DNA from 2 places in the Streptomyces coelicoflavus genome. Region 2 is predicted to be linked to the other one. Evidence: predicted binding sites of a transcription regulator. Region 2 holds the regulator's gene; the other holds the start of a gene.
The links. The regulator HspR, encoded in region 2, represses chaperone genes until heat shock. The targets are predictions, from matches to a motif close to TTGAGNNNNNNNNNCTCAA.
Positions count from the first base shown of each region.

Region 1: the regulator HspR is predicted to act here: its motif matches at 11,479-11,497, upstream of lon (endopeptidase La).

Region 1 is NZ_CP108218.1:2,719,470-2,733,893, reverse strand. It holds gene OHA99_RS11895 (SAV_2336 N-terminal domain-related protein) at 1-49, shown strand, start outside; gene OHA99_RS11890 (hypothetical protein) at 46-198, shown strand; gene OHA99_RS11885 (FxsB family cyclophane-forming radical SAM/SPASM peptide maturase) at 267-1,415, shown strand; gene fxsT (FxSxx-COOH system tetratricopeptide repeat protein) at 1,516-4,479, shown strand; gene OHA99_RS11875 (multifunctional oxoglutarate decarboxylase/oxoglutarate dehydrogenase thiamine pyrophosphate-binding subunit/dihydrolipoyllysine-residue succinyltransferase subunit) at 4,573-8,391, opposite strand; gene OHA99_RS11870 (cell wall metabolism sensor histidine kinase WalK) at 8,673-9,797, opposite strand; gene OHA99_RS11865 (response regulator transcription factor) at 9,794-10,528, opposite strand; gene OHA99_RS11860 (spermidine synthase) at 10,642-11,340, opposite strand; gene lon (endopeptidase La) at 11,520-13,943, shown strand; gene OHA99_RS11850 (lysozyme) at 14,028-14,424, opposite strand, start outside.
Region 2 is NZ_CP108218.1:3,975,064-3,989,487, reverse strand. It holds gene dnaK (molecular chaperone DnaK) at 377-2,239, shown strand; gene grpE (nucleotide exchange factor GrpE) at 2,236-2,913, shown strand; gene dnaJ (molecular chaperone DnaJ) at 2,956-4,149, shown strand; gene OHA99_RS17520 (heat shock protein transcriptional repressor HspR) at 4,155-4,610, shown strand; gene OHA99_RS17515 (substrate-binding domain-containing protein) at 4,853-5,971, shown strand; gene OHA99_RS17510 (ABC transporter ATP-binding protein) at 6,208-6,894, shown strand; gene OHA99_RS17505 (hypothetical protein) at 6,891-8,297, shown strand; gene OHA99_RS17500 (hypothetical protein) at 8,191-9,057, shown strand; gene OHA99_RS17495 (LuxR C-terminal-related transcriptional regulator) at 9,081-9,815, opposite strand; gene OHA99_RS17490 (LuxR C-terminal-related transcriptional regulator) at 10,076-11,113, shown strand; gene OHA99_RS17485 (helix-turn-helix transcriptional regulator) at 11,076-12,092, opposite strand; gene OHA99_RS17480 (helix-turn-helix transcriptional regulator) at 12,089-13,102, opposite strand; gene OHA99_RS17475 (hypothetical protein) at 13,216-13,425, shown strand; gene OHA99_RS17470 (hypothetical protein) at 13,427-13,762, shown strand; gene clpB (ATP-dependent chaperone ClpB) at 14,044-14,424, shown strand, end outside.

The DNA of each region.
Region 1 (14,424 bases), 1.3 Mb from region 2:
GCTCCGCGCGGACATCGCCCGCCTCACCTCCGGAACGGCCGACGCGTGACCCACCCCACCGACGAGACGGAGACACCCCTGCCCGAACTCCACCGGCCCGTCCGCTCCGACCACCCGGTGCTCGCCGCGGTCCTCGCCGAACTCCGCACCCGCGACGGCGAGACCACCGTCGTCGCCTACTACGAGGACGCCCCGTGACGGCCCGCCCCCGGCCGCCCGCGTGCCGGCCCGCGACGCGGCCCGGCGCCCGGGGGACCCCGGAACACGTGCCCACGCCCCTGCGGCAGTTCGTGCTCAAGGTCCACGGCCGCTGCAACCTCGACTGCACCTACTGCTACCTCTACCGCGGCCAGGACGACGGCTGGCGGGACCGCCCGGCCCGGGCCGGCGCCCGCGTCGTGGAGCACACCGCGGCCCGGATCGCCGAGCACGTCGCCGTCCACGGCCTCGACCGCATCCGCGTCGAACTGCACGGCGGCGAACCCCTCCTCGCCGGCCCCGCGCCCGTGCGGGAGTACGTCCGCGCGGTCCGCCGGGCCGTCCCCGACGGCTGCCGGATCACCGCCACCGTGCAGACCAACGGCACCCGCCTCACCGACCGAGGCCTGGAGCAGCTCACCGAGGACGGCATCCGGGTCGGCCTCAGCCTCGACGGCGGACGCGCGGCCCACAACGCCCGCCGGGTCGACCACGCGGGCCGGCCCGCCTGGCCCGCCGCCCTCGCGGCCGCCCGCCGGCTCGCCGCGCACCCGGAGGCCTACGCCGGGATCCTGTGCACCGTCGACCTGGCCGCCGAGCCACTGGACGTCTACCACTCCCTGCTGGAGCTGGCCCCGCCCCGCCTGGACCTCCTTCTTCCGCACGCCAACTGGGGAAACCCGCCGCCGGGCCTGGACGGCGGGCCGCCCGGCCGGCACCGGCCCGGGGCCACCCCCTACGGGGACTGGCTGGTCACGGTCTTCGACGCCTGGTGGGACGCGGGACGGCTGCGCACCCGGGTACGGCTCTTCCAGGAGATCGTCGCCCTGCTCCTCGGGGCACCCAGCCGGGCCGAGGCGGTGGGGCTGTCCCCGGTGGCCGCCGTCGTCGTCGAGACGGACGGCGCGATCGAGCAGGTCGACTCGCTCAGGTCCGCCTACCGGGGCGCCGCCGAGACCGGGCTGGACGTGTTCCGGCACTCCTTCGACACGGTCCTGCGCCACCCGGGCATCGCGGCACGCCAGTCGGGCGAGCGGGCCCTGGGCGAGGAGTGCCGGGCCTGCCCCGTCGGCCGGGTCTGCGGGGGCGGCAACTACGTGCACCGCTACGCGCCCGGCTCGGGGTTCGGCCACGCGAGCGTGTACTGCGCCGACCTGGAGCGGCTGATACGGCATGTCGCACACCGCCTTGAAGGCACCGTCCGTATCGCCACATGAGCCGAACGTCACGTCCAACTCGGCGCGAACCGGGCCGCATTGACGCACAATTGACTAACCTGTGCTCAGTCGTGACCAGGTAGGCCGAGGGGACAGCGAGATGGTGACGGAGCCGGTACACGTCACGGTGGTCTTCGCCGGGCAGAGCGAATCCTGGGCGAAGTGGATCGACCACCAGGTCCGCGCCGCCGGACGCACCACCACCCTGGTGCGCTGGAACCCGCTGCGCCGGCCGCCCGCCGCACACGCCCTGACCGATCTGCTCGGCGCGCCGGGCCGCATCCTGCTCGTCATCGACGACTGGTACGAGCGGCTGGGAGCCGAGCGGTTCGAGGCCTGGGCGTCGGTGCTGCGCCAGGTGCTGCCCGGCTTCCGCGAACGCATCGCCGCGGTCAGCGTCACCGCCCAGCCGCTGCCCGCGGAGGTCGCCCCGCTCGCCCCGGTCGAGCTGCGCGGCCTGCGCCCCGAGCTGGCCCGCGTCCGCGTCCTGGAGTGCGCGGCGGTCCCGGCCCCGGGCACTCTGATCGACCTGCGCCGCGGCCCCCGCTTCCCGGACGACCCCCCGGAGGTCTGGCGCGTCCCGCGCCGCAACCGCCGGTTCATCGGCCGTACCGAGCTGCTGGAGCAGATGTACGCGGGGCTCGCCGGCACCGGGTCCGCGGGAGCCACCCTGGCCCTGCGGGGGCCCAGCGGCGTGGGCAAGACACAGCTGGCGCTGGAGTACGCCCACCGGTTCGCCGGCGAGTACGACGTCGTCTGGTGGATCACCGCCGTGCAGCGCGTCACCGCCCGCCAGCAGTTCGCCGACCTGGCCCCCGAACTGGGCGTCCGGGACGGCGGGGACCTGGCGGCCACCATCAAGGCCGTACGCCGGGAGCTCGGCGACACCGGCCGCCCCTGGCTGCTGGTCCTCGACGGCGCCGGCGACCCGGACAAGGTGATCGACCTGATCCCCGACGAGGGACGCGGACACGTCCTGGTCACCACGCACCGCGGCGAATGGGCGGCGCAGGGGGAGATCCTCCCGGTCGCGGGCTTCGCCCGCCGGGAGAGCGTGGCGTTCGTCGGCCGGCGCACCGGGCGGCTCGACGCCGGCCAGGCCGACCGGCTCGCCGACGCCGTCGAGGACGTACCGCTGCTGCTCGACCAGACCGCCGCGTGGCTCGACACCAACCCCACGATGTCCGTCGACGAGTACGTGCGGGACATCCGCGACGGCCGTCCCGACCGCTTCGGCGTGATGCCGTCCCGGGAGTACCCGGAGAGCTTCCAGGTCGCCTGGGCCAAGCTCCTCAACACCCTGCGCGAGGGCTCCGAGCCCGCCTGGCACCTGCTCAACCTGCTGGTCTGCTTCTCGCCCGAGGTGGTTCCGGTACGGCTGCTCCAGACGGCCCGCCCCACCGACCTGCCGCCCGAGCTGGCGGACCTGGTCGCCGAGCCCAGCAGCTGGAACTCGGCGCTGCGCAAGCTCTCCGAGATCACCTCGATGCGCATCGAGTACGAGCAGGGGCCCCGGCTGGACACCCAGACCGTCGGCACCCTGCGCATGCACCGGCTCTTCCACCGGTTCGTGCGCTACGTCCAGTCGCCCGAGGACGCCGCCCGCCACTTCGCCGCCGCCCGCCGCCTCCTGGTCTCCACCGACCCCCGCGACTCCTCCACCCCGGGCAACTGGGCCCGCTACGCCGCGCTCATCCCGCACCTGGAGCCGTCCGGCGCACTCGACTCGGACGACGAGGACGTCCGGGACCTCGTCCTCAACTGCATCGAGTACCTGCGGATGCGCGGCGAGTACGACGAGGGCCGGCGGCTGAGCCGGCACGCCGTGGACCGCTGGCGGCAGAACTCCGCGGACACCGACCGGGCCGTCCTGGTCGCCGTCCACCAGCTCGCCAACATGCAGCGCAGGCTGGGCCGGTACACCGAGGCGGAGGCGACCGGACGCGAGACGGTCCGGCGGCTGAGGGCCGCGAGCGGCGTACGTCCCATCGAGGTGATCCGCGCCAAGGACGGACTGGGCGGCACGCTCATGGCCCTCGGCCGGTACGCGGAGGCCCGCGCCCTGTTCGAGGAGGCGGCCGAGACCGCGGCCGTCGAACTGGGCGGCGAGCAGGTACCGCGCACCCTCACCGTCCGCAGCAACCTGGCCATGGCCCTCGGACTCCAGGGTCACTACGCCGAGTCGCTCGCCCTGCACCGCAGGATCTTCGAGGCCCGGGTGGAACTCCTCGGCGGCAAGGACGCGCTGACCCTCAACTCGGCCCTGCGTACCGCCTGGATGCTGCGTCTGCTCGGCAACTACCGCGAGGCGCTGGAGATCCAGGGCCACAACTCCCGGCTGCACAGCCAGGTCCTCGACCGCAACCACAGCCAGACCCTGCACGCCGAACACAATCTCGCCCTGTGCTCCCGCCGGGCCGGCGACCTTCAGTTCGCCCACGCCATGATGCGCGGCGTGCGGCGCAAACTGGTGCGCCGCCGCGGCTCCCTGCACCCCGAGACGCTCCTGGTCTCCTGCGACTACGCGATGCTGCTGCGCCAGCTGGGGGAGGTGGAGGAGGCCCGGGACCTGGCCGAGGCCACCGCCGCGCACTACGCGGCGCAGCTCGGCGAGGACCACCCGTACACCGTCGGAGCCAGGGACAACGTGGCGGTCATCATGCGCGAGACGGGTGACGCGCGCGGCGCCCTGGAGCTGTCCCGGCAGTGCACGGCGCAGATGGAGAAGGCGGTGGGCCGGGACCATCCGTGGTCCGTGGGCTCCGCCAAGAACGAAGTGGCCGCGCTGGTCGGCGCGGGTGAGAAGGAGGCCGCGGCCGCCCTGGGCCGGGACGCCTGCGCCCGCTCCGCCCGCGCCCTGGGCGAGAGCCACATCCTCACCGTCAGTCTCCGCGCCGGGCTCGCCCTCGATCTCGCCGACACGGGGGAGCGCGAGGAGGCCGAGGTCCTGCGGCGGGACGTGGCCGCCCGGCTCACCGCGCTGTTCGGCGCGGATCATCCGCAGCTCCGGGAGATCCAGGAGCGGCGGCACCCCTACTGGGACTTCGAACCCCAGCCGATCTGACCCGCGGCATGCCGAAGGGCCGGCCCCGTCGCCGGGACCGGCCCTTCGGTCGGGCCTGTGCTCAGACTCGTGCGGTCGGGCTTCTGCGAGGACTCAGGCCTCGAACACCTCGCGCACCAGCTGCTCCTGCTCGGCCTGGTGCCGCTTGGCGGAACCGACGGCCGGCGACGAGCCGTGCGGGCGCGAGATGCGCCGCAGCCGCTCGCCGTGCGGGACGTCGGCGCCGACCGCCAGGTCCAGGTGGTCGATCAGGTTGAGCGCGATGAACGGCCAGGCACCCTGGTTCGCCGGCTCCTCCTGGGTCCACAGGTACTTCTCGGCGTTCGGGTACTTGGCGATCTCCGCCTGGAGCTCGGCACCCGGCAGCGGGTACAGGCGCTCGATGCGGATGATGGCCGTGTCCGTGATGCCGCGCTTCTTCCGCTCGGCGTCGAGGTCGTAGTAGACCTTGCCGGCGCAGAAGACGACCTTCTTGACCGCGGCCGGGTCGACCGAGTCGTCGCCGATGACCGGGCGGAACTGGCCCGTCGTGAACTCCTCCGCCTTCGACGCCGCCGCCTTCAGGCGCAGCATCGACTTCGGGGTGAAGACGACCAGCGGCTTGTGGTGCGGGTTGTGCACCTGCCACCGCAGGAGGTGGAAGTAGTTCGACGGCAGGGTCGGCATCGCGACCGTCATGTTGTTCTGCGCGCACAGCTGGAGGAAGCGCTCCGGGCGGGCCGAGGAGTGGTCCGGGCCCTGGCCCTCGTAGCCGTGCGGGAGCAGGAGCGTCACGCCGCTCGTCTGGTTCCACTTCTGCTCGGCCGACGAGATGAACTCGTCCACGACCGTCTGCGCGCCGTTGACGAAGTCGCCGAACTGCGCCTCCCACATCACCAGCGCGTCCGGGCGGGCCAGCGAGTAGCCGTACTCGAAGCCCATCACCGCGTACTCGGAGAGCAGGGAGTTGTAGACGTTGTACCGGGCCTGGTCCTCGGACAGGTACAGCAGCGGCGTGAACTCGTCGCCCGTCTCACGGTCGATGACGACCGCGTGGCGCTGGCCGAAGGTGCCGCGCTGCGAGTCCTGGCCGGTCAGCCGGACCGGGACGCCGTCCAGCAGGAGGGAGCCGACGGCGAGGGTCTCGCCCATGCCCCAGTCGATCGTGCCGTCCTCGACCATCGCCGCGCGGCGCTGGAGCTGCGGCAGCAGCCGCGGGTGCACGGTGACGTGGTCGGGGATGTTGACCTGGGACTCGGCGATCCGCTTGACGGTCTCGGCGGTGATCGCGGTGTTCACGGCGACCGGGAACTCCGCCTGCGGCTCCGAGGGCTCCGCGGACGCCGGCTGCGAGACGGCCTCGCGGACCTCGGTGAAGACCTTCTCCAGCTGGCCCTGGTAGTCCTGGAGCGCCTGCTCGGCCTCCTCCAGCGTGATGTCGCCGCGACCGATGAGGGACTCGGTGTACAGCTTGCGCACCGAGCGCTTCTTGTCGATCAGGTCGTACATCAGCGGCTGGGTGAAGGCCGGGTTGTCGGTCTCGTTGTGACCGCGGCGGCGGTAGCACAGGAGGTCGATCACCACGTCCTTGTTGAACGCCTGGCGGAACTCGAAGGCCAGCCGCGCCACGCGGACGCAGGCCTCCGGGTCGTCGCCGTTCACGTGGAAGATCGGGGCCTCGATCATGCGGGCCACGTCGGTGGCGTACATGGAGGAACGCGAGGACTCCGGGGCGGCGGTGAAGCCGACCTGGTTGTTGATGACCACGTGGACCGTGCCGCCGGTGCGGTAGCCGCGCAGCTGCGACATGTTCAGGGTCTCGGCCACCACGCCCTGGCCCGCGAAGGCCGCGTCGCCGTGGATCGCCACCGGCAGGACGGTGAAGTCCGTGCCGCCCTTGTTGATGATGTCCTGCTTGGCGCGGGAGACGCCCTCCAGGACCGGGTCGACCGCCTCCAGGTGCGAGGGGTTGGCGACCAGCGAGACGTTGATCTGCTCGCCGTCCAGGCCGGTGAAGGTGCCCTCGGCGCCCAGGTGGTACTTCACGTCGCCGGAGCCGTGCATCGACTTCGGGTCGAGATTGCCCTCGAACTCGCGGAAGATCTGCGCGTACGACTTGCCGACCACGTTGGCCAGCACGTTCAGCCGGCCGCGGTGGGCCATGCCGATGACGACCTCGTCCAGGCGGGACTCGGCCGCCGAGTCGATGACCGCGTCGAGCAGCGGGATGACGGACTCGCCGCCCTCCAGGGAGAACCGCTTCTGGCCGACGTACTTGGTCTGGAGGAAGGTCTCGAAGGCCTCCGCCGCGTTCAGCCGGCGCAGGATGCGCAGCTGCTCCTCGCGCTCCGGCTTGGTGTGCGAGCGCTCGATGCGGTCCTGGATCCACTTGCGCTGCTTGGGGTCCTGGATGTGCATGAACTCGACGCCCGTGGTGCGGCAGTACGAGTCGCGCAGCACGCCGAGGATGTCGCGCAGCTTCATCAGGGACTTGCCGGCGAAGCCGCCGACCGCGAACTCGCGCTCCAGGTCCCACAGGGTGAGCCCGTGCTCGGTGATGTCCAGGTCGGGGTGCTTGCGCTGCTGGTACTCCAGCGGGTCGGTGTCGGCCATGACGTGGCCGCGGACCCGGTAGGAGTGGATCAGCTCGAAGACGCGGGCGGCCTTGGTGACGTCGTCGTCGTGCGAGGCGTCGATGTCCTTGAGCCAGCGGACCGGCTCGTAGGGGATGCGCAGCGCCTTGAAGATCTCGTCGTAGAAGCCGCTCTCGCCCAGGAGCAGGTTGGCGACCTGGCGCAGGAACTCGCCGGAGGCGGCGCCCTGGATCACCCGGTGGTCGTAGGTCGACGTGAGCGTCATGACCTTCGAGATGCCGAGCTTGTTCAGGGTGTCCTGGCTGGTGCCCTGGAACTCCGCCGGGTAGTCCATGGAGCCGACGCCCAGGATGACCGACTGGCCGGGCATCAGGCGCGGCACGGAGTGGACGGTGCCGAGGCCGCCGGGGTTGGTCAGGGAGACCGTGACGCCGGTGAAGTCGTCCATCGTCAGCTTGTTGTCGCGGGCGCGACGGACGATGTCCTCGTAGGCCTGCCAGAACTCGAAGAAGTTCAGCGTCTCGGCCTTCTTGATCGCCGCGACGACCAGCTGGCGGTCGCCGTTGGGCTTGACCAGGTCGATGGCGAGGCCGAGGTTGATGTGGGCCGGCTTGACCAGGGTCGGCTTGCCGTCCTTCTCGCCGAACGAGTGGTTCATCGCCGGCATGGCCTTGATGGCCTGCACCATCGCGTAGCCGATCAGGTGCGTGAAGGAGATCTTCCCGCCCCGGGCGCGCTTGAGGTGGTTGTTGATGACGATGCGGTTGTCGAACAGCAGCTTCACCGGGACCGCGCGCACGGACGTGGCCGTGGGCAGCTCCAGCGAGGCGTTCATGTTCTTCGCGACCGCGGCGGCCGGGCCGCGCAGGGTCACCAGCTCGGGGCCCTCGGGGGCGGCGTCGGCGTCCTTGGCGGGCGCGGCGGCCTTCGCCTGCGGCTTGGCGGCGGGCTTGGCCGGGGCCGCGGCGGGCTTGGCGGCCGGAGCGGCCGGGGCCGCGGCGGCGGGCTGCGCGGCCGGCTTCGCGGGCGCCGGGGTGGCGGCCTTCGGCTGGGCCGGGGCGGGGGCCGGTGCCTGCGGGGCGGGCGCGGCCTGCGGCGTGCTGCCGGGGGCCGCGGTCGCCGTGCCGGCGGCCGGCTGGGCCGCCGCTCCGGGCTTGTAGTCGGCGAAGAAGTCCCACCAGGCTCGGTCCACGGAGTTCGGGTCCTGGAGGTACTGCTGATAAATCTCGTCGACGAGCCACTCATTGGCACCGAAGGCGGCCGCGGGGTTCTTACCCGCGGTGCCCGCTTGGTCGGTGTCGGTCGAGATGCTCGAGTTACTGGGGGACTGTGGCGACACGGCGAGAACCGCCCTCTTCCGCTTCACAAGGATGGTGGACAGCGGGAATCAAGGCTACGCCTACCGGCACCGGAAGGTCAGGCTGGGCCCGTTCATCGTCGCGTAAGTCACATCGCAGACCGCGTTTCAGCGCTGGAAATGGCGGGAAACAAGCGAGGTTCCGCTGTGTGAGGGATGGGGAGACCGAGGCCCGGCGCCCCGACGACGCGGTCCTGTGCCTGATCACACGTGTCCGCCAGCGCGGATGCAGTGGATCTTGATGCTCCGCTTCGAACCCTACGTCAACCGGACCGTGACGGCAGGCCCGGAAGAGTGATGAGAATCCGGCAGCCCCGCTCGGATTCGGCCACCCCGATCCGGCCGCCGTGCAGATCCACCGCCCAGCGGGCGATCGCGAGCCCCAGACCGGTGCCTCCGTCGCTGCCCGGACCGTGCGGCCGCGACACCGAACCCCGGTTGAAACGCTCGAACACCCGGCGCCACTCCGAGCGCGGAATGCCGGGCCCTTCGTCGAGGACCTCCAGCTCCAGGGACTCCGGCAGCTCCCCGCGCCGCGCCCGGACCGTCACCCGGCCGTGCGGCGGGCTGTGCTTGACGGCGTTGTCGATCAGGTTGGCGACGACCTGGTGGATGCGCTCGGGGTCGGCGTGCGCGGTCAGATCCCCGGGGAAGACGTCGAGGGCCAGATGGACGTCGGTGCGGGTGTGGCTGCCGGACCCCGAGGCGATGCCCGCGCGGGCCGAGGCGAGCATGTTCGCCTCCTTCAGCACGCCCGCGAGGTAGGGCCACACCTCGAAGCGCCGCTTGCGCAGCGGTATGACGCCGTTGTCCAGGCGGGAGAGGTCGAGGAGCGTCTCCACCAGCCGGCCGAGCCGCTCGGTCTGCCCGAGCGCCGTGCGCATGGTCTCGGGGTCGGCCTCGGTGACCCCGTCGACGATGTTCTCCAGCACCGCGCGCAGGCCCGCGATGGGGGTGCGCAGCTCGTGCGAGACGTTCGCCACCAGCTCCTTGCGCTGGAGGTCCTGGGCCTCCAGGTCGTCGGCCATGCGGTTGATGGTGACGGCCAGGTCGCCCAGCTCGTCGCGGCGGTTCTCCCGCACCCGGCGGGTGTAGTCGCCGTGCGAGATGGACCGGGCGACGGCGTTCATCTCGTCCAGCGGCGCGGTCAGCGAGTGCGCCACGAACTGCGTGATCAGCAGCGTGGCGATCATCGAGAACACCGTGATGAAGCGCAGCTCCGTCTTGGTGTGCACCGCTATCACCGACAGGCCGGTGGTGATCAGCACCGACGTGACGACCAGCGCGCCCAGCTTGGTCTTGATCGAGAACGGGCGTACGCCACCCCAGGGATCCCCGGCTCTCCGGGGGCCGGGGCTCCTCCGTGCGGCTTCCCGTCCCCGGCTCATGGCGTCGGTGTCTCCAACGCGTAGCCCACGCCGTGCACGGTGCGGATGCGCTCGGCGCCGATCTTCCGGCGCAGCGCCTTGATGTGGCTGTCCACGGTCCGGGTGCCCGAGGCGTCGGCCCAGTCCCAGACCTCGGCGAGCAGCTGCTCGCGGGAGAGCACCGCGCGCGGCGTGTTCGCCAGGCAGACCAGCAGGTCGAACTCGGTCGGCGTGAGGTGGACGTCCTCGCTGCGCACCCGCACCCGGCGCTGCGCGTGGTCGATCTCCAGCTCGCCCAGGCGCAGGATGCCGCTGCGCGGCGTCGAGGCGGCCACCACGGCCCGCTCGACCCGCCGCAGCAGCACGTGCACGCGGGCGGCCAGCTCGCGCATCGAGAACGGCTTGGTCATGTAGTCGTCGGCGCCGACGCCGAGGCCGACCAGCATGTCCGTCTCGTCGTCGCGCGCGGTGAGCATCAGCACCGGCACCGGCCGCTGGGCCTGCACGCGGCGGCAGACCTCCAGGCCGTCGAAGCCGGGCAGCATGATGTCGAGGATCAGCAGGTCGGGCTGCCAAGCCTCGGCCGTGTCGACGGCGGACGGACCGTCGCCCGCCGTTTGCACCAGGAACCCTTCGGCGCGCAGGCGGGTCGCGATGGCGTCCACGATCGTCTGATCGTCCTCGACCACCAGCACCCGGCGCTGGGCGCCCTGGGTGGCCGTGCCGTTGTGGGAGGTCTGTGTCTGCTCCATCGCCCGCCCCTGAGGTGTGCTTTCCGGAATCCGTGGGGTGATCCCATGACTGCGCTTGACGCTTGAATGATCCGCGTCAGGGCAGCAGCGTACGGGGAGTCACCGCGCCTTTGCTATCCAGGCCCTACGCCGATGTGAACGACGTCCGGAACGCCCCGGGCAACGGGGATCTCTTCGGTACGCACCTGCTGGAAACCGGCATTACGCAAGGTTTCTTCGAATTCTGGAGAGGGCTGCGCGGACCATACGGCGAGCACCCCGCCGGGCCTCAACAGCCGCGCGCAGCCCGCCAGTCCGGACGGCGCGTACAGCCCACCGTTGCCCTCGGTGACGGTCCAGCCGGGGCCGTTGTCGATGTCGAGGCAGAGGGCGTCGTACGTGTCGGATGTCTCATTGACGTAACCGACCAGGTCCGCCTCGACGATCTCCGTGCGCGGATCGGCCAGCGCGTCGGCGGTGAGCGCCGCCAGCGGTCCGGTGCGGTGCCAGTCGATGATGGCGCGCTCGCGTTCGACGACCGCGATCCGGCCCCAGCGGGGATCGGCGGCCGCGTGGACGAGGGAGAAGCCGACGCCGAGGCCGCCGACGAGCAGGTGCGCCGCGGTGCGTCCGCCGGTGGCGGCGAGCGCGTCGGCCGCCGCGTCGACCAGGCGCCGCTCCGAACGCCCGTCCGAGGTGTCCATCAGGAAGCAGCCGTTCGCGATGATCTGGAGCAACGTCCCGTGCCGGCGCAGGACCACCTCGCCGTACGGACCCTCGCGGCGGTCCAGCACCTCGGGGGCGTCGGAAGAGTCGTGGGTAGTGAGGGGCATCGGCCCATCCTGGCACTCGTCCCGGCGAAGGAATGCGGGCCGGTGCGGCGGTGCTGTCCCCACAGGCCGGAAGCGCCCCGTGGCGCTTGATCGCTCACAGCGAACAAGCCTTGGGGAACAATCCGGGACTCCCTTTCATTGAGTCGATGTAACTCAACTTGACTGCCGAAGGGGAGATCATGGCTGCTGAGTCCGCCGCCTTCACACCGCTCACCCTGCCCGTGCTGCCGCTCGACGACGAAGTGGTCCTGCCCGGCATGGTCGTCCCCCTGGACCTGAGCGACGCCGAGGTACGGGCCGCGGTGGAGGCCGCCCAGGCCGCCGCCAGGTCCGAGCCCGGCAAGCCCCGGGTCCTCCTCGTCCCGCGCATCGACGGTGCCCACGCCGCCACCGGCGTCCTCGGCACGGTCGAACAGGTCGGCCGCCTGGCCGACGGCGACCCGGGCGCCCTGATCCGCGGCCGGGGCCGGGTGCGCATCGGCGCCGGCACCACCGGCCCCGGCGCCGCGCTCTGGGTCGAGGGCACCCGGGTCGACGAGACCGTCCCCGAGCCGTTGCCCGGCCAGGTGGCCGAGCTGGTGAAGGAGTACAAGGCGCTCGCCACCGCCTGGCTGCGCAAGCGCGGCGCCTGGCAGGTCGTCGACCGGGTCCAGGCCATCGACGACGTGTCCGCGCTCGCCGACAACTCCGGATACTCGCCGTTCCTGACCACCGAGCAGAAGGTCGAGCTGCTCGAGACCACCGACCCGGTGGCCCGTCTCAAGCTCGCCACCCAGCAGCTGCGCGACCACCTCGCCGAACAGGACGTCGCCGAGACCATCGCCAAGGACGTCCAGGAGGGCGTCGACAAGCAGCAGCGGGAGTTCCTGCTGCGCCGCCAGCTCGAAGCCGTCCGCAAGGAACTGCGCGAGATCAACGGCGAGCAGGACGGTGAGGAGTCCGACGACTACCGCGCCCGCGTGGAGGCCGCCGACCTGCCCGAGAAGGTCCGCGAGGCCGCGCTCAAGGAGGTCGACAAGCTGGAGCGGTCCTCCGACCAGTCGCCCGAGGGCTCCTGGATCCGCACCTGGCTCGACACGGTCCTGGAGATGCCGTGGAGCGAGCGCACCGAGGACGCCTACGACATCCAGGGCGCCCAGGCGGTGCTCGACGCCGAGCACGCGGGCCTGGAGGACGTGAAGGAGCGCATCACCGAGTACCTGGCCGTGCGCAAGCGGCGCGGCGACCGGGGCCTCGGCGTGGTCGGCGGCCGGCGCGGCGGTGCCGTGCTCGCCCTGGTCGGCCCGCCCGGCGTCGGCAAGACCAGCCTCGGCGAGTCCGTCGCCCACGCGATGGGCCGCAAGTTCGTCCGCGTCGCCCTCGGCGGCGTCCGCGACGAGGCCGAGATCCGCGGCCACCGGCGTACGTACGTCGGCGCGCTGCCCGGCCGGATCGTGCGGGCGATCAAGGAGGCGGGGTCCATGAACCCGGTCGTCCTGCTCGACGAGATCGACAAGGTGGGCTCCGACTTCCGGGGCGACCCGGCCGCCGCCCTGCTGGAGGTCCTCGACCCGGCCCAGAACCACACCTTCCGGGACCACTACCTGGAGGTCGAGCTGGACCTGTCCGACGTGGTCTTCCTCGCCACCGCCAACGTCCTGGAGGCCATCCCGGAGGCCCTGCTCGACCGCATGGAGCTGGTCAGGCTCGACGGCTACACCGAGGACGAGAAGGTCGTCATCGCCCGTGACCACCTGCTCCCGCGCCAGCTGGAGCGTGCCGGACTCGACGCGGACGAGGTCACCGTCGACGAGGGCGCGCTGCGCAAGCTGGCGGGCGAGTACACCCGCGAGGCGGGCGTGCGCACCCTGGAGCGGTCCGTCGCGCGGCTGCTGCGCAAGGTGGCGGCCCAGCACGAGCTGGGCGAGCGGGAGCTGCCGTTCACCGTCACCGAGGCCGACCTGCGCGGTCTCATCGGGCGGCCGCACCACGTGCCCGAGTCCGCCCAGGACCCGGCCGAGCGGCGCACCGCGGTGCCCGGCGTCGCCACCGGCCTCGCGGTCACCGGCGCGGGCGGCGACGTCCTCTACGTCGAGGCGTCGCTGGCCGACCCGGAGACCGGCGCGGCGGGGCTGACCCTGACCGGTCAGCTGGGCGACGTGATGAAGGAGTCGGCGCAGATCGCGCTGAGCTTCCTGCGCAGTCACGGCGCCGAGCTGGAGCTGCCGGTGGGCGACCTGAAGGACCGGGGAGCGCACATCCACTTCCCGGCGGGCGCGGTCCCCAAGGACGGCCCGAGCGCCGGCGTCACCATGACCACGGCCCTCGCCTCGCTGCTCTCGGGCCGGCTGGTCCGCACCGACGTGGCGATGACCGGCGAGGTCTCGCTGACCGGGCGGGTGCTGCCGATCGGCGGGGTCAAGCAGAAGCTGCTCGCCGCGCACCGGGCGGGGATCACCACGGTGATCATCCCCAAGCGCAACGAGCCCGACCTGGACGACGTCCCGGCCCAGGTGCTGGACAAGCTCGACGTCCACGCCGTCACCGACGTCCGCCAGGTCCTGGAACTGGCGCTCGCTCCCGCGACCAACGGGGCGAAGCCGGAGGTTCCGGTCGCGGCGTGACGGACGCGATCGGATGAGGAAAGGGAAGGCCCGGGTTCCTGGGAAAGGAGCCCGGGCCTTCGCTTGTCCGTGACGTACCGGCGGTCAGCCGTTCGCGAGGGCCTGGACGCGGTCCAGCGCGCCGTTGAACTTGTTGTGGTCGCCGACCGTCGGACCGGACGACGTGTACTGCCACATCGTGTAGTAGCCCCAGCCGGCCGGCAGCGTGCCCACCGTCGAGGCGTACCGCGCGACCCACAGCGGGTTGTTCGTCGCGAAACCGCCGTAGTTGCCGGTGCACTGGGTCCACCAGCTGGTGGCCGTGTAGATCACGGCGTCCCGGCCGGTCCGGGCCTTGTACGTGTTCAGGAAGTCGCGGATCCAGGAGACCATCCCGCTCTGCGACTTGCCGTAGCAGGTGGCGCCGTACGGGTTCCACTCGATGTCGAGCGCGCCCGGCAGCGTCTTGCCGTCCCTGGACCAGCCGCCGCCGTGGTCGACG
Region 2 (14,424 bases):
ACTCGGTGGTACTGGGTCTTACTCGGTATTACTAAGCGGTAACTTATTCAGTCCGTCTGAGACTACCCCCATCCTCCGCCGCACTGTAGTCGGACGTGCGGTGATCTGCGTCGCTGAGGCAACCCTGACCCCGTCGGCGGCGTCAGGAATCACCGGCGCCACTCCGGGCAACCGGAGTCGCGGGCGGCGCGTCCTTCCGTGGGGCGATTTTTCCGCTTCGTCGGGCCGGTGGTGATGAGAAGGTGCAGGTCAGCGCGTCGTTGCGCGTAAGGAACGGATAAGAGTTGAGCCTGCCCCGCTCACCTCTGTTGACCCAGTGCCGGGCGTCATGCACACTTGAGCCTGTTCCACTCAAGTCAGCTGGAGGTTATTCACCATGGCACGTGCGGTCGGCATCGACCTGGGCACGACTAACTCCGTCGTCAGCGTTCTGGAGGGCGGCGAGCCCACCGTCATCACCAACGCCGAGGGCGCCAGGACCACGCCGTCCGTCGTCGCCTTCGCCAAGAACGGTGAGGTGCTCGTCGGCGAGGTCGCCAAGCGCCAGGCGGTCACGAACGTCGACAGGACCATCCGCTCGGTCAAGCGCCACATGGGCACCGACTGGAAGGTCAACCTGGACGGCAAGGACTTCAACCCGCAGCAGATCAGCGCCTTCGTGCTGCAGAAGCTGAAGCGGGACGCCGAGTCCTACCTGGGCGAGAAGGTGACCGACGCGGTCATCACCGTCCCGGCGTACTTCAACGACGCCGAGCGCCAGGCCACCAAGGAGGCCGGTGAGATCGCGGGCCTCAACGTCCTGCGCATCGTCAACGAGCCCACCGCCGCCGCGCTGGCGTACGGCCTCGACAAGGACGAGCAGGTCATCCTGGTCTTCGACCTCGGTGGCGGTACGTTCGACGTCTCGCTGCTCGAGATCGGCGACGGCGTCGTCGAGGTGAAGGCCACCAACGGTGACAACAACCTCGGTGGCGACGACTGGGACCAGCGCGTCGTCGACTACCTGGTCAAGCAGTTCCAGTCCGGCCACGGCGTGGACCTCGGCAAGGACAAGATGGCCCTCCAGCGCCTGCGCGAGGCCGCCGAGAAGGCCAAGATCGAGCTGTCCTCGTCCACCGAGACCTCGATCAACCTCCCCTACATCACGGCGTCCGCCGAGGGCCCGCTGCACCTGGACGAGAAGCTCACCCGCGCCCAGTTCCAGCAGCTGACCTCCGACCTGCTGGAGCGCTGCAAGACGCCGTTCCACAACGTCATCAAGGACGCCGGCATCCAGCTGTCCGAGATCGACCACGTCGTTCTCGTCGGCGGCTCCACCCGTATGCCCGCCGTCGCCGAGCTCGTCAAGGAGCTGACCGGCGGCAAGGACGCCAACAAGGGCGTCAACCCGGACGAGGTCGTCGCCATCGGCGCCGCCCTCCAGGCCGGTGTCCTCAAGGGCGAGGTCAAGGACGTCCTGCTGCTCGACGTCACCCCGCTGTCCCTCGGCATCGAGACCAAGGGCGGCATCATGACCAAGCTGATCGAGCGGAACACGACGATCCCGACCAAGCGCTCGGAGATCTTCACCACCGCCGAGGACAACCAGCCCTCCGTGCAGATCCAGGTCTACCAGGGCGAGCGCGAGATCGCGGCGTACAACAAGAAGCTCGGGATGTTCGAGCTGACCGGTCTGCCGCCGGCGCCCCGCGGCGTCCCGCAGATCGAGGTCGCCTTCGACATCGACGCCAACGGCATCATGCACGTGACCGCGAAGGACCTGGGCACGGGCAAGGAGCAGAAGATGACCGTCACCGGCGGCTCCTCGCTGCCGAAGGACGAGGTCGACCGGATGCGCCAGGAGGCCGAGAAGTACGCGGAGGAGGACCACGCCCGCCGCGAGGCCGCCGAGTCCCGCAACCAGGGCGAGCAGCTCGTCTACCAGACGGAGAAGTTCCTCAAGGACAACGAGGACAAGGTCCCCGGCGAGGTGAAGACCGAGGTCGAGGGTGCCGTCGCCGAGCTGAAGGAGAAGCTCAAGGGCGAGGACACCGCCGAGATCCGCACCGCCACCGAGAAGGTCGCCGCCGTCTCGCAGAAGCTGGGCCAGGCCATGTACGCCGACGCCCAGGGCGCGCAGGCCGCCGGCGGCGAGGCCCCGGGCGCCGACGCGGGTGCCGGTGCCGACGGCAAGGGTGCCGACGACGACGTCGTCGACGCCGAGATCGTGGACGACGAGCGCAAGGACGGTGCGGCGTGACCGAGGAGACCCCGGGCTTCGACGAGAAGCCCGACGTCCCCTCTGGCGCCACCCCCGACGCCGCCGAGCCGCAGGCCGCCTCCGAAGAGGGGGCGGCCCCGGCCGGGGACGCAAGTGAGAACGCGGGCCTGGTGGCCCAGCTGGACCAGGCACGTACGGCGCTCGGCGAGCGCACGGCGGACCTCCAGCGCCTCCAGGCCGAGTACCAGAACTACCGCCGCCGGGTCGAGCGGGACCGCGTCGCGGTCAAGGAGATCGCCGTGGCGAACCTCCTGTCCGAGCTGCTTCCCGTACTCGACGACATCGGCCGCGCCCAGGAGCACGGCGAACTGGTCGGCGGCTTCAAGTCGGTCGCGGACTCGCTGGAGACGGTCATCGCCAAGATGGGCCTCCAGCAGTTCGGCAAGGAGGGCGAGCCCTTCGACCCGACGATCCACGAGGCCCTGATGCACTCCTACGCACCGGACGTCACCGAGACGACCTGCGTGGCGATCCTGCAGCCCGGGTACCGGATCGGCGAACGCACCATCCGCCCCGCGCGGGTGGCGGTCGCCGAGCCGCAGCCGGGCGCCCAGACGGTCAAGCCGGCGGAGTCCGGCTCCGAGGGGCAGGACGGCTCCGACGCGGAGGACGGCGCCGGGACCAAGGAGAGCGGTGGCCCGGACGAGGGCTGAGCTCGAAGTGACACGCAGGACGCGAGAGGAGGGACGTCGGGGATGAGCACGAAGGACTTCATCGAGAAGGACTACTACAAGGTTCTCGGCGTCCCCAAGGACGCCACCGAGGCCGAGATCAAGAAGGCGTACCGGAAGCTCGCCCGCGAGAACCACCCGGACGCCAACAAGGGGAACGTCAAGGCGGAGGAGCGCTTCAAGGAGATCTCCGAGGCCAACGACATCCTCGGCGACCCCAAGAAGCGCAAGGAGTACGACGAGGCCCGCAGCCTCTTCGGCAACGGCGGCTTCCGTCCGGGGCCGGGCGCGGGCGGCGGCACCTTCAACTTCGACCTGGGCGACCTCTTCGGAGGCGGCGCCCAGGGCGGGGGCCAGGGGGGCGCCGGCGGCTTCGGCGGCGGCCTCGGGGACGTCTTCGGCGGCCTGTTCAACCGCACCGGAGGCTCACCGGGCACCGGCACGCGCACGCAGCCGCGGCGCGGGCAGGACATCGAGTCCGAGGTCACCCTGAGCTTCATCGAGGCCATCGAGGGCGCGACCGTGCCGCTCAGGATGTCCTCGCAGGCGCCCTGCAAGGCCTGTTCCGGCACCGGCGACAAGAACGGCACGCCGCGCGTGTGCCCGACCTGCGTCGGCACCGGGCAGGTCGCCCGCGGCTCGGGCGGCGGCTTCTCGCTCACCGACCCGTGCCCCGACTGCAAGGGCCGCGGTCTGATCGCCGAGGACCCCTGCGACGTCTGCAAGGGCTCCGGACGCGCCAAGTCCTCGCGGACGATGCAGGTCCGTATCCCCGCCGGGGTCTCGGACGGGCAGCGCATCCGGCTGCGCGGCAAGGGCACGCCGGGCGAGCGGGGCGGCCCGGCGGGCGACCTGTACGTGGTCGTGCACGTCAAGGAACACCCCGTCTTCGGCCGCCGGGGCGACAACCTCACCGTCACCGTCCCGGTCACCTACGCCGAGGCGGCCCTCGGCGGCGAGGTCAGGGTCCCGACCCTGGGCGGTCCTCCCGTCACGCTGAAGCTGCCGGCCGGCACGCCGGGCGGCCGCACCATGCGGGCCCGGGGCAAGGGCGCGGTCCGCAAGGACGGCACCCGCGGCGACCTCCTGGTCACCGTGGAGGTGAGTGTTCCGAAGGACCTGACGGGGAAGGCTCGTGACGCGCTCGAGGCGTATCGCGAGGCGACCGCGGACGAGGATCCGCGGGCGGAGTTGTTCCAGGCCGCGAAGGGAGCTTGACGGGAATGGACGGTCGTCGACGCAACCCGTACGAACTGACCGAGGACACCCCGGTCTACGTCATCTCGGTGGCGGCCCAGCTCTCCGGACTGCACCCGCAGACGCTGCGGCAGTACGACCGTCTCGGCCTGGTCTCCCCCGACCGCACGGCGGGCCGCGGCCGGCGCTACTCGGCCCGCGACATCGAACTGCTTCGGCAGGTCCAGCAGTTGTCGCAGGACGAGGGCATCAACCTGGCCGGAATCAAGCGCATCATCGAGCTGGAGAACCAGGTCGCCGCGCTCCAGGCCCGGGCGGCGGAGCTGGCCGCCGCGCTCGACGGCGCGGCCACGGCGATGCGCCAGCGCGAGGCCGCGGTGCACGCCTCCTACCGCCGTGACCTGGTCCCCTACCAAGAGGTACAGCAGACCAGCGCGTTGGTGGTCTGGCGCCCCAAGCGCCACGGACAGTCCCCGGACTGACCGGGACCGGCAGGCGGCACAAGGGAATACGGCATCGACAGCCCCGGAGGACCGCCCGTCCCCCGGGGCTGGTTCACAACGGTGCTGTCTCATTGGTCTAGTACTTCTTGACGATTTGGTGAAGACAGCGTTGGCTTCCTTCACCGGGCGTTGCCGGGGCCCCGGGGGGCACTGGAGTCACCCGGTTCACCCGGGTCCACCCGGTTCGTCCACCACGCCCGTGTGTCGGAAGGCAAAGCGCAGTGAGTAGCCGTGCCCGTCGTATCGCCATATCCGTGGCCGCGCCCCTGATGACCCTCTCGCTGGCCTCCTGCGGTGTGCTGGGCGCATCGGAGAGCAGCGACGACGCGAGCCCGACCAAGGGCAACGACATCACCATCGGGTTGCTGCTGCCGGAGAAGGAGAACACCCGCTACGAGCAGTTCGACTACCCCTTCTTCAAGGCCAAGGTCGGCGAGCTCACGCGCGACGAGGGCAACGTCAAGTACGCCAACGCCGAGGCCAGCGCCACCAAGCAGGCCGACCAGATGCAGCAGATGGTCAACGACAAGGTCGACGTCATCGTGCTGGACGCGGTCGACGCGCACGCCATCGCGGACGGCGTGCGGAAGGCGAAGGACGCCGGCATCCCCGTCATCGCCTACGACCGGCTGGCCGAGGGTCCGATCGACGCCTACATCTCCTTCGACAACGAGCTGGTCGGCGAGGTCCAGGGCCGCTCCCTCATCGAGGCGCTCGGCGGCGACCCGGCCGGCTCCGACAAGATCGTCATGATGAACGGCTCGTCGACCGACCCGAACGCCAAACAGTTCAAGGCGGGCGCGCTGTCCGAGCTGAACGGCAAGGTGACGATCGCCCAGTCCTTCGACACCAAGGACTGGAAGCCGGAGAACGCCGAGGCGAACATGACCGAGGCGATCGAGAAGATCGGCAAGAAGAACATCGCGGGCGTCTACTCCGCCAACGACGGCATGGCCGGCGGCATCATCAAGGCCCTCGAGGACGCGGGCGTCACGGACCTGCCCCCGATCACCGGCCAGGACGCCGAACTCGCCGCCGTCCAGCGGATCGTCACCGGCGAGCAGTACATGAGCGTGTACAAGTCCTATCCGCAGGAGGCCGCGAACGCCGCGGAGATGGCCGTCGCCCGGGTCCAGGGCCGCGACATCCAGTTCGAGGCGCTCGCCCGCGACAAGGTCGACAGCCCCACCCACAAGGGCATCCCCGCCCAGCTCGTCCCCGTCGTCGCCCTCACCAAGGACAACATCAAGGACACGGTCGTCGCGGACGAGTTCTACAAGATCAGCGACATCTGCACCGCCAAGTACGCGGACGCCTGCGCGGAGGCGGGGCTGAAGTAGGGCCGGCGTCCCCCCCGAAGGTGGGGGGGCATACCCCCCAACAGGGGGATTCTCCTGTCGGTCGCCCCGGGACAGTCTGGGAGTCACAGGAACCGCACAGCCAACTCCCGTGCGGTTCCGTCCCCGTCCGCACCGCCCGACCACAGCCTGACCGAGGGGCCCACCGGCTCCTCGGTCAGCCGTGCGTTGGCGCAGTTCTCGGCATCGAGTGATCCCGCCGACCAAGGGAGCTCCGCATGACCTCAACCCCCGTGCCACTTGCCCTGCGCCTGAGCGAGGTGGTCTACGGCGTATCCGGCCGCAGCCTGCTCGACGGTGCCGACCTCGCCGTCCCGGCGGGCAGTTCCGTCTCCGTGATGGGCCCCTCCGGAAGCGGCAAGTCCACCTTGCTGATGTGCGTCATGGGGCTGATCCGACCGCAGTCGGGGCGCGTCGAGGTCGTGGGCCAGGACGTGACCCGGCTGTCCGCGCGTGCCCTCGCCGCGCACCGGCGGCGGCACGTCGGCATGGTCTTCCAGTTCGGCGAGCTGCTCCCCGAACTCACCCCGGTGGAGAACGTGATGATCGCGAGCCTGCTGGCCGGCGACGCGGTCACCGAGGCCCGCTCCCGTGCCGAGTCCCTGCTCACCCGACTGGGAGTCCCCGAGGCCACGGCCACGCAGGACCTGTCGGGCGGGGAGAGGCAGCGCGTCGCCGTGGCCCGCGCCCTGGTCAACACGCCGGAACTGCTGCTGGCGGACGAGCCGACCGGTGCGCTGGACGGTGAACAGCGGGAAGCCGTGGCCGACCTGCTGTTCAGCACGCCGCGGGAACACGGGTGCGCCCTCGTGGTGGTGACGCACGACCCGATGGTGGCCGGGCGTGCCGACGTGCGGCTGTACCTGCACGAGGGACGCCTGGTTCAGGCCCAGGAGGCGCGGTGAACGGCGGCGGTCTGCGACGCACACTCCTGCGCACGGGACGGGCAGCGTCCCGGTCGGCCGAGGCGGGCCGCATCCGCTACTTCGCGTTGTTAGCCGCCACCACAGTGGCGGTCCTCGCGGTCTGCGGCTTCCTGCTCGCCGCGTCCTCCTTCGACGGTCGCACCGAGCGCAGCCAGGCCCGTTGGCCGCAGGTCGCGGACGACGGCTCCGCCACGCTGCTGTGGCGGGCGACCCTGGCGAGTGTCGACGACCGCCAGTACGACGTGGTGTACATCGAGCCCCTCACGCCCGACGCGCCGCTGCCTCCCGGCCTGAGCCGGTGGCCGAGGCCCGGTGAGGCAGTGCTCTCTCCGGCGCTGAAGGCGGTCGGCCCTCAGGTGCGTGAGGAGTACGGGCGGGCCGAGGGCACCATCGCTCCGGACGGCCTGGAGTCGCCGAGCGAGTATTTCGCGTATGTACGGCCGACGGCTGAACGGCTGGACCCGGAGGAGATGACCGGGGCTTCGGGATTCGGTGTCTCCTGGACACCGTCGCTCGGGGAGCACATGTACAACTTCGGCCCGAAGGAGTTCCACTGGGCCTATCTGGCGTTGGTGGGCCTCCCCGCCGGGTTGTTCGTCGTGATCGCCGCCCGGGTCGGCGCCGCCGCCCGGGACCGCCGGACCGCCGTCCTGACCGCCCTGGGCGCCTCCGGCGGCGCCCGCGCCTGGTTCACGGTGGGCGAGGCGGTGCTGCCCGTGGCCCTCGGCGCGTCGGCGGCGGCCGTGGCCGTCGCTCCCGTACTCCTCACGGACACACCGCTGCCCGTCGTCGACTTCGTGCTGTACGTCGCCGACGCCCGCGCGGCGCTCCCCGCCCTGGTGGGCGCAGTGGTGGGCGTCCCCCTCGCCGTGCTCGCCGCCGTGGTGCTGCTCCAGCCGCGCTACCGACCCGGCGCCTCGACCCGGCCCGTGGCTGCCGGACGGCGCCGTGAGTGGATGCTGTGGCTGTTTCCCGTGGCCCTCTTCGGCACGGTGCGGGGTACCGACCTGGCACCGTACGACCTGCGCCTGCCCGTTCTGGCGGCCGGCAGCGTGATCACGATCGCGCTGCTGCCCGGGGTGGCCGGTGCGGTGGTGTCGGCGTCGGGACCCGCACTGGCCAGGCTCGGTGCCGCGCGGGGCAGGGTGGGCATGCTGGTCGCCGGCCGGCGCCTGGCGGTGGGCGCGCGTCCGGTCGCGCGGCTGGTGGCCGCGGTGGTCGTCGCGGTGGGTCTCGCGGCGCAGGGGCAAATCGCGATCAGCCTGTTTCACGGACATGAGCGACCGGGTCGAGGCGGTGGAGGAACACCTCGGCACCAGCGTGGTCCAGGTCTCCACGACGCTGTCCACGACCACGGCCGACGTGGCGTCCTTCGAAAGTGACCTGGGGCCGGGAGTGCATGCCCTGGCCGTGACGAGGGACCCCCGGTCGGGGCGGACCGACCTCGTCGCGGACTGCCCGGTATGGCGGGACCTGGGCGTCGAGTGCCCGACGGCGGCCCCTGCCGAACTCCGTACCCGTCATGCCGGTCTGGCCCAGGCCGCGGAGTTGGAGCGGTCGGTCGGGGTGCGTCTTCACGCCCGTACCGGAGACGTGACGAAGACGGTGCGTACGTCCGAGGAAGCGGCCCTGGTGGTCCTCGCGCAGGACGGACGGCAGCTGTCCCTGTCACGGGTGCACCGGGCCGCCAACGCGCATGTGGCCATGGCGACGGACGTTCAGGTGTTCGCGATGGTCGGCACCTTCGGAGGCAGCGGCGAGGGCATCGCGGCCGGGCGGTGGCTGGAACTGCTCTCCGTGGCGGGCGTGCTGGTGATCGTGGTCGTGGCCGGGATCGGCGCGGTGGCCCAGTTCGTCCGGACGGGCCGCGAACTGGGCCCGGTCTCGGTGCTGAGCGGCAACGGCCGCGTGTACTACGCGGTCTCCGTCTGGTCACTCCTGGTGCCGACCGCGTTCGCCGTGTGCGCGGCCGTCGCAGTGACCTGGTACGTGACGACACCGCTGATGGCGGACTCCGCCGACCGGCTGTCCGCCCTGTCGGCGGTGGGGGCGGCCGGTCTGGCGTGCGCGGCGGTGATGGCCTGGTGGGGTGCGCGTACGGCATCCGCGGCGGGACTGGTGTGGCGCCCGCGCAACGATTGACGCGCTCGCTCGAAGGCCGGGCTTCACGGCGCCTGGAGACCACCGCAGGCATCCGAACCGTGTGCCTGCGGGCTCGTAGGCTGTGGTTGTGCGTGCACGTGTGCCTGCCACACGACGCGGGATGCCTGCACGCGGTTGTCCACACCGAGCTTGGTGTAGACCCCGCGGATGTGGTCCTTGACCGTGTGGGTACTGATCCCCAGGGTTTCGGCCATGTCGGGGTTCGACACCCCGTCCGCCAGTAGGTGCACGATCTCCCGCTCCCTGGAGCTGAGCTTCTCCAGCAAACCGCGCGCGGCGGCCACCGCATCGGCCGTGCGGCCGGGCCGAACGTACTGGTCGACCAGGAACCGGGCGGCCACGGGCCCGAGGGCGACCGTGCCTGCCGCCGCCGCGCGTACGGCCCACGGGAGGTGCCGGACGGAGTTGCCACGCAGCAGGATCCCGCGGGCGCCGTGGTGCAGCAGCACGCGCGTGGTGTGTTCCGACAAGCGGTCGACCAGTACGACGTGCGCCGGACGGGAGACCGGGACGTTCGTGGCTCTCAGCACGGCGGCCTTCGGTAACCGGAGGTTGTCGAGTGCCTCCTCCGTATGCGTGTGGCTGCTGACCACGACGTCCAGGCGTGCAGTCCGCCTGATGTGCGGCTCGGCCTCCGAGGCCTCACCGACGATCCGAATCCTGCTGTCCGCCTCCAGGACGCGCCTGATGCCTGCCCGTTCCAGCGGCTCCCGGCCGACAATTCCTACGCGTATCACGCTCTCTGTCCCCCCCGCTTGCCCACCAAGTCGCCATACAGCAGGCGGAGTCGGTCAGGCCCCGCCGTCACCCAGCATGCACGCTGCGTACATCTCTCCGGCACCTTCAGCTTGTTGCAACGAGGAGAGGCGGAGGGTGAGCGTAACGGATGATTACCCCACATATGTGCCGTCGGCGGCGACGGACCCTTGTTGCGGAGCCGGTCCCGGCCGCGCATAGTTGCGCTGCGGAAGAGCCGGAACCGGGGGTGGGATGGGCGATGGCCGGGCACGGGGCTCAGGAGCACCCGCACGGGGCCGACCGGCTGTGCGCGGCCGGGGACCGCGTGTACTCCCGTGCCGTCCGGCGCGGCCGGATACCGCGGCGTGACGCCGATCCGGTCCCCTGCCTGCTCGAACTGGCCCTGCTGCACCCCGACCCCGACGACATGGACTGGCTGGTGCCGACCTCCCCGCAGGAGGTCATGACGCGGCTGTTGCGCGGGGTGCAGGAGGAGGTGAGCGCCAGTCAGCGGCGGGTGGGTTCGGCCGTGGAGGCGTTCGAGTGGTACGCGGACCTGGGCCGGCTGCTCCAGTCCCCGGCCGGCCCCGAGGGAACGGCGATCCGGGTCCTGGACGGCCTCTCCCGCATCCAGGCCGCGATGGACGAGGCGACCCAGGCCTGTACGACGGAGGTGCTCACCGTCCAGCCCGGCGGCATCCGGCGCGAGCACGAGCTGTCGGAGGGGCTGCACCGGGCGCTGGCGCTGCGCGGGCGCGGGGTGCGGATGCGGGACCTGTACACGCACGTGGCCCGGCACGGCCAGGGCCTGCTCAACTACCTGGAGTTGATGGGCGACGCGGTGGAGGCCCGCACGCTGGACGAGGTCATCGACCGCCTCATCCTCTTCGACCGCACCGTCGCCTTCATCCCCGCCAACACCGACCGCACGATGGCCCTCGAACTGCGCCACCCCGCACTGATCGCCTACCTGGTCACGGTCTTCGAACGTCTGTGGCGCCTGGGGATCCCCCTGACCGCCGCGCTCCCCGACACCGGCATCGAGGGCATCTCCCACCGCGAGCAGTCCATCGCGGCGCTCCTCGCGGAAGGCCACCAGGACGCGGTGATCGCGGAACGCCTCGGCATCAGCGTCCGCACGGCCCGCGCGCACATCGCCCGGCTCTCGGAGACCCTGGGCGCGGCCAGCCGCACACAGTTGGGCGTCCGCATAGCCCAGGCCGGCCTGGACGGCTCTCCGCGGACCGCCCCCGCCCCTGTCATTCTTCCCGGTCGAGAATCCCCGACTGCCCGATGAGATACCCGAGCTGAGCCCGGCTTTCGCTGCCGAGGGTGGCGGCGAGTTTGGCGATGTGGACGCGGGCGGTGCGGACGTTCATGCCGAGGCGGTCGGCGACGTCGGTGTCGGTGTGGCCTTCGACCAGGAGGGCGGCTATGGCGCGTTGGCGGGGGGTGATGCCGTTGAGGGTGGGCTGGTGGACGGCTTGGGGGTGCATGGGGGTGGCGAGGCGCCAGAGGCGGTCGAACGTCGTGGTCAAGTAGGTGACGAGGGCAGGCTGACGGACTTCCAGGGCGAGACTGCGGTCGGCGTTGGCGGGGATGAAGGCCACCGCGCGGTCGATGATGATCAGGCGGTCGGTGACCTCGTCCAGAGTTCGGGCCTGCACGTCGCCACGCAGTTGCTCGTAACGCGCCAGGATCGGTGGAGCGTGGCGCAGGGTGTGCTGGTAGAGGGCCCGGATGCGACCACCACGGTCCAGCAGTTCCTGGTCCCGTCTCAGGGCGGCGTCCCTGAAACGGGCCTTGGACGGTGTGTAGCTGTTGTGCGGCTGGATGGTCAGGACCTCGGTCGCATGGATCATGGACTTGTCGAGGACGGTACTGATGTGGTCCTTTTCGCTGTGAACCATGATCAAGGGATCGGTGGGTGAGGTGTCGTACTGCGCGCTCACCCGCATCAACGGCTCGAAGCTCTCCGCCAGTCGTTCCGAGCGTCTGCGTTCGTCTGCGACGCGCTCCTCCGAGGCACGCAGCAGCTTGTGCAACGCCACGGCAGGAGCCACCGGCTCCAGCCAGTCCACGTCGTCAAGTGCCGGCCGGAGGAAGTCGTAGGTCGCGAGGCAAGGCGCCGATCCGGCCTCCGTGGTGTGCAACCGTCCTTCGCGCAGAGCCCGCACGTAGACTTCCGTCCCCTCCGCGCACAACTCCTCCGGTCCGTGGGCGGGGTGCGGGGTGGGATCGGCCGGGGTGCGGCGGTCGTACGTCTCGTCGGTCACGGGGTCCCCTCCCCCACGTCGGAGCCTTGTTGTCCCTCCTGCAAAATGCCGGACTGGGCTATGAGGTAGCCGAGTTGGGCGCGACTGCCGCTGCCGAGGGCCGACGCGAGTTTCGCGATGTGGGCCCGGCACGTGCGCACGTTCATGCCCAGGCGCCGGGCGATGGCCTCGTCGACGTGCCCTTCCACCAGGAGTTTGGCGATCGAGTGCTGGATGTCGGTGATGCCGTCAGGAGCCGTCTCGTACGGGGCCCCCGCGGTGAGCGGGACCGCTCGGCTCCAAATGAACTCGAAGACTTTGATCAGGTAACGGACGAGACCGGGGTGCCGGATCTCCAGGGCGACCTGCCGGTCGTCCCGGATGGGAATGAAGGCCACGGTCTCGTCGCAGATGATGAGCCGCTCGACCAGTTCGTCGATGGTGCGGTACTCGGCCTTCCCGTTGGGAAACTGGTCTACGTAGGCGAGGCGCTCCGGGCTGTACCGTGCCGTGTGCTGGTAGAGCGTCCTGATCCGTACTCCTCGTCCGATCAGGGTTCTGTCACGTTCCAGTGCTTCGATGAGCCGGCGTTCGGGATGCCGGGCGCTCGGTTGCACAGTGAGCATCTCGATGAGGCACTGATCCGTGGCCAGGTCGAGGGCCGCGTTGATGCGGTCGAGACCTTCCAGCACGGTGATCGAGTGCGTCGGTGCCGCGCCCTGCGCACTGAGTGCCATGAAGGGTTCGAAGGCGGCGGCCAGCTCGATGGAACTGCGCCTGCGCTCTGAGATCTCGTGCTCGATGGGATTCAGCCGCCGGGCGAGGGCGACCGCCGGGGACACGGGGAGCAGCCAGTTCGCGTCGTCGGGATCGGGATGGAGCAGGGCGAACTCCATCAGGCAGGGGACGGACTCCGCCTCACCACGGGCTATACGTCCAGTGCGCAGAGCGTTCGCGTAGAGCCGCCCGCCGTCCTCGCACAGGTCCGTAATGGCATGGGGATGTGTCGCTTTGGCCTGATTTGTTGTCAAATCTCCACCCCCCAGGGTCCTGAACGTGCAGGAACATGATGCACCGATTGTGTGGCCATGACGTGCCTGAATGAGCCATCGTCTTATCCGACGGGGGAAGAGGGGACCTTCAAGTGAGGACGAAGCCGACTATGTCTAAGAGAATGCTTCGCTCGGTGCTTGTCGCCGCCTTCTCCGCCGTTGTGGCCTTCGGAACACTGAGTGGCCTCTCCGTCGAGAAGGGTGACGCTCGAGCGGACAGCGCCTGGTCGCTGGCGGCGGTGACTGCCTCGCCCGCCGGCGAGGAGGCAGCAGCCGTCACGGACGACAGTGCGTGGTCTTGACATGACGACGCCACCCGACGACCGCTCCTTCCGGCGAGAAATGGCCACCGCCTACCGCTCCGGCTGGCACTTCATCGACCTGGTCACCGCGATCCCGCACGCCGGTGACTCCCTGATGGTGACCGTCTTCGGCGAGCCGGTCGTCGTCACGCTGGACGAGGACGGCGACGTGCGTGCGTACCGGTGTCTGCGGCGGCCTCGGGGGGCGCCGCAGCCCGTGCGGTGCGCCATCCGGTACGGAATGATCTTTGTGAACCTGGACCAGCGGGACCACCGGCTCGAGCAGCCGGACGTCCCCGAAGTGAGGACCATCTCGGCCACCCCCCGCAGTGCCTGACGCGATTCCCCCGTCGTAACAGATCGCTCAGGTGCTTCCCCCCGGCAGCGGCGTCACCGTGACCTGAACACGGTGACGCCGCTGTCGCATGTGCGGACATCTCGCGAAACCCGGCAGTTCTGCGGCTGGCCGAAAAAGCACTCGTGCGGCACGTCCCGTCTCCCGCTCCATCGCCCTGGCGTCTCGATCGGCGGGCACGTGGAGGCTCCACCTTGAGTGGCGCCGACTCAACTTTGTGTACGCTGGACGAGTCAGCACTACGCGAGGAGGAGAGCCAGACCGTGGACGCCGAGCTGACCAACCGGAGCCGGGACGCGATCAACGCGGCCAGCAACCGGGCCGTGACCGAGGGAAACGCCGACCTCACCCCCGCCCACCTGCTCCTCGCCCTGCTCCAGGGGCAGGACAACGAGAACATCACCGACCTGCTCGTCGCCGTCGAGGCCGACCTGGCCGCCGTGCGCTCCGGCGCCGAGCGCATCGTCGGCGGGCTGCCCAGCGTCACCGGGTCCACCGTCGCGCCCCCGCAGCCGAGCCGTGAGATGCTCGCCGTGGTCGCCGACGCCCAGGCCCGCGCCAAGGAACTCGGGGACGAGTACCTCTCCACCGAGCACCTGCTCCTCGGCATCGCCGCGAAGGGCGGCGCGGCCGGTGAGGTACTG